Regions from separate parts of the Solibacillus sp. FSL H8-0523 genome, predicted to be linked through region 1. Evidence: riboswitches for the same ligand, from Rfam matches in the RefSeq annotation. Region 1 holds a riboswitch; each other region holds the start of a gene.
What was found. A riboswitch is a leader RNA that binds a small molecule or an ion and turns the genes downstream of it on or off. The one in region 1 is predicted to bind cobalamin.

Region 1 (3,654 bases):
AATTGAAGCAGCACAATCGGTTGGTTTAACGACAGCGCAAGCGTATCGCCGCATCATTATTCCGCAAGCCCTTGTATCAGCCATGCCAAATCTTTGTACCGCGACCATTAATTTAATCAAAGCAACGTCACTTGGGTATGCGATTTCGTTACAGGAAATCACGTTAAAAGCAAAGGTAGAAGCAAACTTCGGTTATAACTATTTAGAGGCGTATATTGATATTTTTCTTGTCTATTTAATTGTATGTATGACCGTAGAGTATTTATTTAAATGGTCTGAAAAACGCTTAAGTCGTTACAAATTGGCTACGGTATAAGGAGGATAAACCATGTTAGATATTCAAAATGTGCATAAAACATTTGGTAAAAACGAAATATTAAAGGGCGTTAATTTAACGATTGCAAAAGGCGATGTTGTGGTAGTCCTGGGTCCAAGTGGGTCAGGGAAAACGACGCTTCTACGCTGCATTAACTTTTTAGAGCGCGCGGATGAAGGAACGGCGAATTTTGACGACATTGAAGTCGATTTACACAAGGCGTCGAAAAAGGACATTTTAGCAATCCGCAAAAAAACAGCATTCGTTTTTCAAAATTACAACTTATTTAATAATAAAACCGCACTTGAAAATGTCGCGGAAGGACTCATCATTGGGCGTGGTATGAAAAAAGAAGCAGCCTATACCATTTCTAAACAAGCGCTGGATAAAGTAGGCCTAACGGAAAAATATGATTCGTACCCAAGTCAATTATCGGGTGGCCAGCAACAGCGAGTAGGCATTGCGCGCGCAGTCGCATTAAATCCAGACATCATCTTATTTGATGAACCGACATCCGCGCTAGATCCAGAGCTCGTTGGAGAAGTGCTTGGAGTGATGAAGGATATTGCGAAGGAAGGCACGACAATGCTCGTTGTCACACATGAAATGTCCTTTGCAAAAGACGTAGCAAATCGCGTCATCTTCATGGATGGTGGAAATGTCATCGAAGAAGGTTCGCCACATGAAATTTTTGTACAGCCAAAAGAAGAACGCACGAAGCAGTTTTTACGCCGCGTAATACCAGACGATTATACGTACCATATTTGATCGATTTGGTAGAATTATCTGAAAATTTAATCGTACCTGCATACAAAAATGCTTTTTTCCGCTATAATAAAAGATATCAATTTCATATGGATTGTAAAGGTTCTTATTTCACAAGTAAGAAGTAAAAGGGAAATCGGTTCAAATCCGATGCGGTCCCGCCACTGTAAATGCGAGTTTTTAGCATAAAGCCACTGTTCACACGGGAAGGCGCTACAAAACGTTTCAGCATAAGCCAGGAGACCTGCCTTTATAATGCCCAACGAGTAACCTACGAGGATAGGATGTGGCGGATAAATTCTTTTTACATTGAATGTTATTTGCATGCACAAAGCTTCCTTCTCTCTATGAGTGGGAGGCTTTTTCTTTTGTGAAATAATAACTAAAAAGAGCCTATGAAACAAGAAGCATCAGGTTTTTATAATCTAAGGAGGCAATTTCAACATGAAAAAATGGCAGGTACTTTCTTCAGCAGCATTATTAACGTTAACATTAGCAGCATGCGGTGCGGAGGAAGAAGCAGCAGACAAATCGACAGCAACAAATAGCGCAGAAACGACAGAAACAGCGCAATTTCCACTTACACAAACAGACGCACTAGGCAAAGAGATTACAATCGAAAAAGCACCAGAGCGTATTATTTCACTCATTCCATCAAATACAGAAATTTTATTTGGCTTAGGCATAGATGAGCAAATTATTGCGGTAAATGATAACGACAATTATCCAGAAGCAGCACTTGCGAAAGAAAAAGTCGGTGGCATGGAGTTTAACCTAGAGCAAATCATCGCCCTACAGCCAGACTTAGTATTAGCGCATGAATCTAACTTATATAGTTTTAACGAAGAAGCGATTGCTCAGCTTGAAGCGATTGGTATTACGGTATTTGTCGTAAAAGATGCCAAAACATTTGAAGAAACGTATACAACGATTGAAAAAATTGGCCAGATGACAAATAAAGTACAACAAGCAGCCGATATGATCACTTCGATTAAAACGGGCATCGATGAAATTGAGGTCAAAGTGGCGGACCTGGAAGAAAAATCAGTATTTATTGTCGTGGGGACAGCACCAGATCTTTATGCAGCAGGTCAGGAAACATTTATTAATGAAATGCTTGAAGTGTTAGACGTAGAAAATGCGGTACCAGAACTAGGATGGCCAATGTACAGCACAGAGCAATTCGTAGCAAGTAACCCGGATGCAATTTTAGTGACCTATGAAAGCGACATCGAAGCGATTCAAACAAATGACGCGTATTCCGAAATGGATGCGGTGAAAAATGACCAAGTGAAGCTAGTTGACGGAGATACGACAAGTCGTCAAGGCCCACGTATTGTGGAAGGTATTGAATCATTAGCGGAAGCCATTTATCCAGAGGCATTTAATGAGTAAAAAATATTCAATCGCGTATATAGCGTCGATTGGATTGCTTTTAAGTAGCATATGGATTGGCATTTCGTTTGGCTCGGTTCATATTCCACTGTCTACATTATGGGATCAAACAACAGACCCCGTCGCCTATAGTATTTTATGGAAAATTCGGATGCCGCGCGTCGTTCTCGCAGCACTGATTGGCGCATCTCTCGCCATTGCGGGGGCTGCGTTCCAAGGGCTACTGAAAAACCCATTAGCCGACCCGTATACACTCGGCGTCTCTTCAGGAGCTTCGGTAGGGGCGGTCATGACGATCTTTTTAGGTATTTCCTTACCAGTACTCGGTGCTTTTACGTTACCCGTTTTTAGTATGCTCGGTGCAGCAATTACAATGGTTGTTGTATTAGCATTTGCAAGACTCGTCGACCGTACAATGAAAATGGAAACACTTATTTTAACGGGGATTATTTTCAGCTCGTTTTTAGGTGCGTGTATTTCATTAATGGTCGCATTAACGGGCGAGCAGCTACGCGAAATTATCGGCTGGCTGCTTGGCAGTGTATCAATGCGCGGATGGCCATATGTGCGCATGGTGTTACCGTTTATGATCATCGGTGCTGTGATTATTTGGTTAAATCGCCGTGAGTTAAACGCCATGATTTACGGGGAAGAACGTGCACAGTATTTAGGGGTAAACGTGAAGCGCAGTAAATATATGATTTTAGCAGGTGGCTCCATTTTAACCGGCGCTGCAGTGGCGGCATCCGGAACAATTGGCTTTGTCGGCTTAGTCATTCCACATATGATTCGCATTTTAATCGGTGCTGATCATCGTCATTTACTGAGTTTGTCGTTTTTAAATGGCGCGAGCTTACTCGTTATTTGTGATTTAGTGTCGCGTACGATTATTGCACCTATCGAATTGCCGATTGGTGTCATCACGTCCTTTATTGGCGCACCAGTATTTGCGTATATTTTCTTTAAGCAACGTAGAAAGGGTGTCGCATAATGTTACAAGTAAACGGCTTAAGTGGTGGCTATAACGGCAAAAGCATTGTGAAAAACGTGACGTTCCACGTGAAAAAAGGTCGAATTTTGGGAATACTAGGTCCAAACGGTAGCGGTAAATCGACATTATTAAAAATGATTAGCGGAATACTTCATCCGACTGCTGGAGAAGTATTGATTGAACAACA
Region 2 (3,654 bases), 2.1 Mb from region 1:
AGCGCCGCTACTTCTTTACGTAGGGCAAGTGCAATTTGATTGGCTACATCCGCGCGTGAAATATCGTCACGGACAAATGACCAGTTTAAAATTGTCACGGGACCTGTTAGCATTCCTTTTACATATTTCGATGTTTTCGATTGTGCAAATACTGCTTCTTTTACAGTCATCGGAGCTGTCCAGTCCACATCACCAAAGATGATTGGTGGTTTTACACAACGAGAGCCGTATGACACAACCCAAGCATTTTTCGTAAATGCAAAGCCTTCAAGTTTTTCGCCGAAATATTCCACCATGTCTGTACGCTCGAATTCACCATGTACTAAAACATCTAACCCTAATTGCTCTTGAATGTGAATCCATCGTGTTGTTTCTTCATTTAATTTTTCTTCATATGCTTCATCTGATAGATTACCTTTACGCCAAGCCGCGCGCCACGCTTTTACTTCTCTTGACTGCGGGAAGCTACCTATTGTTGTCGTTGGGAACAATGGTAAATTTAATGCTCGCTGCTGCAAGGCTAAACGTTCTTCAAATGCTAATGGACGATGGAAATCCTGATTCGTTAATTGCTTGAGCTCATTTGCTACCTTTGCATTATTGCGACTGACATCGGTTTGTAGTGCCTCGATTGCCTTCATACTCGCTGAAACAGCTGATGGATTCGGCCATACACCCGTTTCAATATACTCGGTAATCTGTACAATTTCCGGAATTTTTTCATCACTAAACGCTAGCGCATTTTTTAATACGGGCTGTAAGGTAACCTCCACCTTCGTTGTAACTGGACAATGTTGTAAACTACAAGACGATTGAATCCAAATTTCATTATTTGGAATATAATACTGAATCGCTTGTACAAATTGTGCCTGTTCCATTAAATTCGTGCGCCAAATATCACGACCATTAATTAAGCCAATCGCTAATACTTTATCTTGTGGGAAGCCATAGTGACGAATCGCTTGAATATTTCCCTTTTTACCATGAACAAAATCTAAACCAAAACCGGCAACAGGTAGCTTTATCAGGCGTTCATAGTTGGATAACGCTTCAAAATACGTTGTCAGGATTATGTTCGCTGTCGTCGCCTCATCCAGTTGCTTATAAATTTCTTCTACTAGGCGTATGTCTTCTTCTGTTAATTCTAGTGTTAATGCAGGCTCTTCTATTTGCACAGAACTTGCACCAGCTTCTGCTAACTGCTGGATTAACGTACTATATAGAGGTACTAGCTGAATCATAAAGCTAGCTAATTGTTTTTCATCGTACCCTTTTGTTAATTTTGCAAATGTGTACGGTCCGATTAAGGTTGCTTTTAGCTCGATACCCGTCACTTCTTTTGCTTCGTTTAACCAATCAACGTAAATGTTATGATTTAATTGCAATTTCGCGTCGTTATATTCAGGTACGATATAGTGATAGTTTGTATTGAACCATTTTGTCATTTCTGATGCAACCGTATCATCATTACCACGCGCCATTGCGTAATATGTTGTTAAAGTTTTGGCTCCTTCAATATGTTGATAACGTTCCGGTATCATGTTAAATAAAAAGGCTAAATCTAACATACGATCGTAATAGGTAAAATCCCCGACTGTTATTTGTGTTAATCCTAGCGCTTCTTGCTTTTTAATCGATGCTTTACGTAAGTTGGCAAATTCTAGTTGTAATTCCCGTTCTGATAGCTCCTGCTTCCAAAAACGTTCCACAATCTTTTTCCATTCACGATTTTCCCCAATATACGGATAACCAACTACTGCTGCTTTTACACTCACTTTCATCAACCTCCAAATTGTCGTTTACATAACCAAATAAAAAACCACTATTTCACATGAGAAATAGCGGTGGAAGTTTTGATGCATCAACAAATAAGCAAACGATTAGGTTCACTGTATCTCGCACAAAACACCACTTATCTCCTCGTAAGCTTTTGGTGTGTACTAGGAAATAGGCAGGTCTCCTGACTTATCATCAACATTTGTTAACAGCCTTCCCAGTCACCCAGTGGCGTTTGTTAAAAAACTCCGAATTACAGTTGCGGGACAGTGATGGAATTGCACCATGCTTCCCTTTTCAGCTTGCTCTCACAAGCACCTATTCTTAACACGTTATGTAATTGACACTAACTATAGCATAACTTGTTCTATTGATAATCTATTTTTCTGAAAATTATTATATTTTAGGGAAATGAAGCAATATTCGTTTCCAAGCGAGATTTATTGTACAAGTTCATCCCAACTTTTAAACTTTTTCTTGATAATTTATTTTGGTTACGGCACTATAAATACAGAACATTTTTAGCAAAAGGTACGTCTAAAATTTAGTAACATAATTGGCAAGTCACTTGCATTACAACTAACATGGGAGGTTTTTTATGTACGATGTTTGTATTATAGGTGGCGGTCCTGCTGGTATGTATAGTGCGTTTTACTGTGCATCACGTGGATTAAACACCTTACTTTTAGAGGGCAATAAAAAATTAGGCGGACGGCTACATTATTATTTAGATATGCCGATTTATGACCTACCTGGACAGTACGGGATTACTGCCGAGGAATACTTACGAAATTTAGAACGACAATTACATATTAGCTCGGCACAAATTCTGTTAAATGAGCGTGTGCGGCATGTACATTTTGACCAGCACTTTACGGTTCAAACGACTTCGAATACTTATGAAGCAAAAACGATCATCAACGCAACGGGTACGGGCTATATTCAGCACAAAAAATTACAAAGTGAATCCATCACAGCAGCAGCGCTCCCGCACATTAGCTATTCTTTACCCGCTAATTTTGAAAGCACTGAAAAAATTGCCATTATCGGACACACTCCGATGGCAATCGATTGGGCCATCCAGTTAAAAAAGCGCGGTGTCGACGTGTTACTGATCGAATCCCAATCAATTCAGCTACAGCCCATTTTAATGGATGCGATACAGGCACTTCAAATTCCAATACGTTCCTTGCAGCACACTCAAATTGATTATCACTTAAGTACCTTTAGCATCAATGACGAACCGTTCTCGCATGTTTTCTGTCATATTGGCACGACAAAAGAGAGCTTCACGCTCCCTTGCCGCGTCGTACAAAAAGATAATAGTTACACGTCGTTAGCTGGCTATTTTATCGCTGGGGATGCCCGTTTTGAACAAGATAAGCTCAAGCTGATCCACGGTGCAACACACGATGCCATGCAGGCCAGTAACGCAGCTTATTTATATTTAAAACCGAATGACACGTACCAGCCAATAGTTTCAACACATCATCCGATTTTTAAAGATTGGAATAGACACTAGAAAAGTTACGGGTTCTCCGACCAAACTTTGAAAAGCGGCGTCCGGAAATTACTTTCCAGACACCGCTTTATCTTTATGCTTGTTGCACTTTATTCGTAAATCGTGGATGTGCCCATAATTCACGCCATTTCATGAATGATGCTATGACAATGATTAATCCTAGTGTTAACATAATTACCGATAACACACCGTTTAACACATTGTAGCCACCTGCCGCTGCATTCCAGTACACATTTTTAACCATCCAGTAACCTGCAACGTTTACCGTTACATAAAGATACACTAATGGAATAAAGCACGTTAACACGTAAATGCGCTTATCTGCAACTTTTAATACAAATGTTACGCCACATACT
Region 3 (3,654 bases), 1.0 Mb from region 1:
AAAGTAATATATTCCTCAAGTACAAGGTCCTTTTCGTGCATGATCACACTGTGTGGTAGCCCAACATAGCGGAAATGCCACGGCTCATAGTTGATGTCGGTAACCTCAACTTTGTTTTTCGGGTAGCGCAATATAAAGCCAAAATGGTGTGCGTTTTGCTCGAGCCATTTGCCCTCATCTACGTTTTCCATTTTTCCAGCCGTTGACCCGATATCGAGTGAAAGCCCGGTTTGGTGCTCGCTATAACCAGAAGGCAGGGCGTAGGCAGCGCCGTTTTCCTCGTATAACTGTTGCTGTAATTTTCCGCTGCGATATGCGCTGTTGATGATAAAATGCTCCATCCCATCATTTGCGGCTGCTTCAAATAGTGCTTTTAGTGGCTGGATAGCTTGCTTTTCTAATAAAAACTTTGAATCGACGATCACGTTAGCGCCAATGTCAGTTGGAATTTGCGCTAAATTCGTCGGATCTTGCTGTAGCTTAATATCGCGGTTAACTAAGATTAAGTCCCCGTTTGAAATCGTATGCTGCTCGAGCGAAATTTGCTGTGGTAAGTCAGGTGCTGCAGTTTCCTTATTGAATAAAAATTGATAGCCAATGATGGCTAGAATGATTGCTAGGATAAGTTTTTTCATATGTATGCTCCTTTGATTTAAGTTTAATAGGTAAACCTTAAGTTTCACTGAGTATAAATCTTAAGAATTTCTGAAGATGAAATGAGACGTACGTGCAAAATCACTAACCCTCCACTTATACACCAGCCAGATTTCATTTGTTACACTACTATTTTTAGGAGGTAACGACATGAACGAACAAAGCTATTTAACCCATACAATTACCAGTTTACGCGCGGTATATGAGCGTTTAACCGCTAATATTACCGAAAAAGACGCAAACTATAAGGATTTACAAGAATATATGATCGATTACAAGGCCGAGCTCGATAAATTTGAAGTTTACGATTACCAGCAAACGCTTAGCATGATTGATAAACAGGGCTTTCGTCAAGTGATGGAGCGCGAACAGGTGAAAAAGTTAATCGATTCACCGTACTTTGGAAATTTTGATTTTCAGTACGTAGGTGATGGCGAAGCAGAGCGCTTTTACGTTGGGCGTTTTGGGTTCCGTGAGCCAGACGGGACGACACTGATCTATGATTGGCGCGCACCGGTTTGTAATATGTATTACGAATTTGAGTTGGGCGAGGCTTATTATGAGGCGATGGACAAGCGTTTTGACGGAGAAATAACGGGCAAGCGCCAGATTAAAATTGAAAGCGGACAATTGCAGTACGCACTGGAAAGCTCACTGACGATTCAAGATGAAGTATTGCAGCAAACCTTAAACAAGCAGTCCACGGAAAAAATGAAAACCATTGTTACATCGATTCAGCGCGAGCAAAACCAAATTGTGCGTCATGAAGCAGCGCATACATTGGTTATTCAAGGGGTTGCTGGATCTGGTAAAACCGCGGTGGCGCTGCACAGAATCGCTTACTTTTTATACAAATTCCGCGATACGTTGCGTCCTGAACGTATTTTTATTTTGTCTCCGAATAAGGTGTTTGGTGACTATATTTCAAGACAAGATAAAAAGAGCCCATAACGACCTCGTGTAATGTTAGTTAACTACACCAAGTATCAGAGAAAAAAACAGCGGTAATATTAATTGAAAATACAAATAAATGCTAGTAAAACAATAATTCGTCTAGAATTTTAATATTTTCCTAGTACAGAAATATTTTTATGTTACACTGTTACGTAAATGAATATGAATTGCAGGATTAAGGTGCTCGAAATTGAGCTTAATAGGGAATTCGGTGCAATACCGAAGCTGTTTCCGCAACTGTAAGTGTGAAAGAATGTGCAAATGATGCCACTGTCGAACGAGGAAAAATGCCTCAATTAGATGGGAAGGCTTGCACAGGATACACGAGCCAGGAGACCTACCTTTGTCTGATCGTATTAACTCTCTTCGGAATAAGGAGAATGTACGGCAAATAGATGAACAGGTATGTGTATATCTTTTTTTCTGTTTTCCGCCATTTCTCAACTTCGAGAAATGGTTTTTTTGTTGTATGGGTTAATCGCAACTTATTCATAAAAATTTTTTAGGGGGATTTTCAAGTGGGATTTTGGAAAAAGTGGTTGAATATCGCTTTAACCGCAGTGCTAATGCTGACGTTGCTAACACCAGCAACAGCGACGATAGCAAATGCAGAAGAACTCAATACAACTGCTGAGCAAACAGAGAATTTACTGGCAGTACAAGTTGAAATTGACGGACTTGATAAAAAAATAGTCGAATCAACAACAACGAACATAGCAGAGGGTACTAAGGCAATCGATGCAGTGAAGCAAGTACTAGACAACGCTAAAATTGCTTATGAAGTACTTGATGGCGACTATGGTCCATACATTAAATCCATTGAGGGCTTAGCTGCAGGTAAGTTTAATGGCTGGGATGGCTGGATGTATACGGTGAATGGACAAGCACCATCTGTAGGCTTAGGCGCTTATCCATTAGCAGCAAATGATGTGCTAAAGGTGTATTACAGCAAATATCCTGTATTATCGGCTGTAACAACTGAGAGCAACGGACAGCAAGCAGTAACACTAAATTTAGTTGGTGATCATTTTTCAGCTAGAGAGCTGGTTACCGCTTTAGAAAACTGGGAAGTACCAGCAGAAGTAACCTTACAAAGTGTTATCAGATACAGCAATGAAAAAGTGACACTTAAAATTCAAGCAAACCCAGGTACGTACACAATTAAAGCGCTAGCGCCTACATTAACAAGTGCGCAACAAGCAGAAGTAACAATTGAAGTGAAAGATGCCGTAGCAGAAACTGTTCGATTAATCGAGGCATTACCTACAATTGAAGAACTGAGTGAAACAAACAAGCTGGCTTTAAAAGCAGCACGTGCAGCATTTGATGCACTAACAGCAGAGCAACAAGCACTTGTTACAAATAGTAATGAGCTAATTGAAAAAGAAAATACTTTTAAAACACTGAATGCTGTAACGGTAACAGTAAATGTTCGTGTTGAGGGTATTAAAGATACAACATTAAACGTAAAAAACTTTGTGGCTCATGGTGACGGAGAAGTTACGGCAGCAGGTGCGACCTTACAAGTATTAGAAGCAAATAAGATTCCAACAGATTACAGCACTTCTACAGGCTATTTCAAATCGATTAACAATGATGGCGAACGAGCGCTTGGTGATGGTAGTGGCTGGATGTACAAAGTAAATGGCGTCTATCCGGATGTCTATGGAAATGGTTATGTATTAAAAGACGGTGATGAAATTGTTTGGGAATTCATCAACTCATTTTCTGTAAGAGAAAATTATGATTATAATGGCGTCACATATATGTATTCTGGTGCAGACACAGTGGACGTCATTACGTTTAATCCGATTATCGAAATGTCACAAACGGTACAAGCTGGGCAAGATGTGACGATTAAAGTGACAGGTAACTATAATACAATCGATTACATGTTCGAAAAAAAATCGGGTCCTCATGCAGTTGCCTTAGAGGATGTATCGATTGAGTACAACGGCAAAGTGTACAAAACGGTCAAGCATGAAGAGACGATTGATGATGAAACAGTCGTTTACGGAAAAGCAGTTATTCCAGCTGAAGACGTCG

Region 2: another riboswitch for cobalamin. It lies ahead of metE (5-methyltetrahydropteroyltriglutamate--homocysteine S-methyltransferase); the one in region 1 lies ahead of NSQ62_RS02240 (ABC transporter substrate-binding protein).
Region 3: another riboswitch for cobalamin. It lies ahead of NSQ62_RS07010 (DUF4430 domain-containing protein); the one in region 1 lies ahead of NSQ62_RS02240 (ABC transporter substrate-binding protein).

What each region holds. Positions count from the first base shown of each region.
Region 1 is NZ_CP150291.1:453,384-457,037, forward strand. It holds gene NSQ62_RS02230 (amino acid ABC transporter permease) at 1-316, shown strand, start outside; gene NSQ62_RS02235 (amino acid ABC transporter ATP-binding protein) at 329-1,084, shown strand; cobalamin riboswitch at 1,165-1,348, shown strand; gene NSQ62_RS02240 (ABC transporter substrate-binding protein) at 1,526-2,476, shown strand; gene NSQ62_RS02245 (iron ABC transporter permease) at 2,469-3,467, shown strand; gene NSQ62_RS02250 (adenosylcobinamide amidohydrolase) at 3,467-3,654, shown strand, end outside.
Region 2 is NZ_CP150291.1:2,525,206-2,528,859, forward strand. It holds gene metE (5-methyltetrahydropteroyltriglutamate--homocysteine S-methyltransferase) at 1-1,781, opposite strand, end outside; cobalamin riboswitch at 1,933-2,113, opposite strand; gene NSQ62_RS12600 (NAD(P)/FAD-dependent oxidoreductase) at 2,375-3,298, shown strand; gene NSQ62_RS12605 (carbon starvation protein A) at 3,372-3,654, opposite strand, start outside.
Region 3 is NZ_CP150291.1:1,466,783-1,470,436, forward strand. It holds gene NSQ62_RS07000 (M15 family metallopeptidase) at 1-635, opposite strand, end outside; gene NSQ62_RS07005 (UvrD-helicase domain-containing protein) at 805-1,605, shown strand; cobalamin riboswitch at 1,770-1,968, shown strand; gene NSQ62_RS07010 (DUF4430 domain-containing protein) at 2,127-3,654, shown strand, end outside.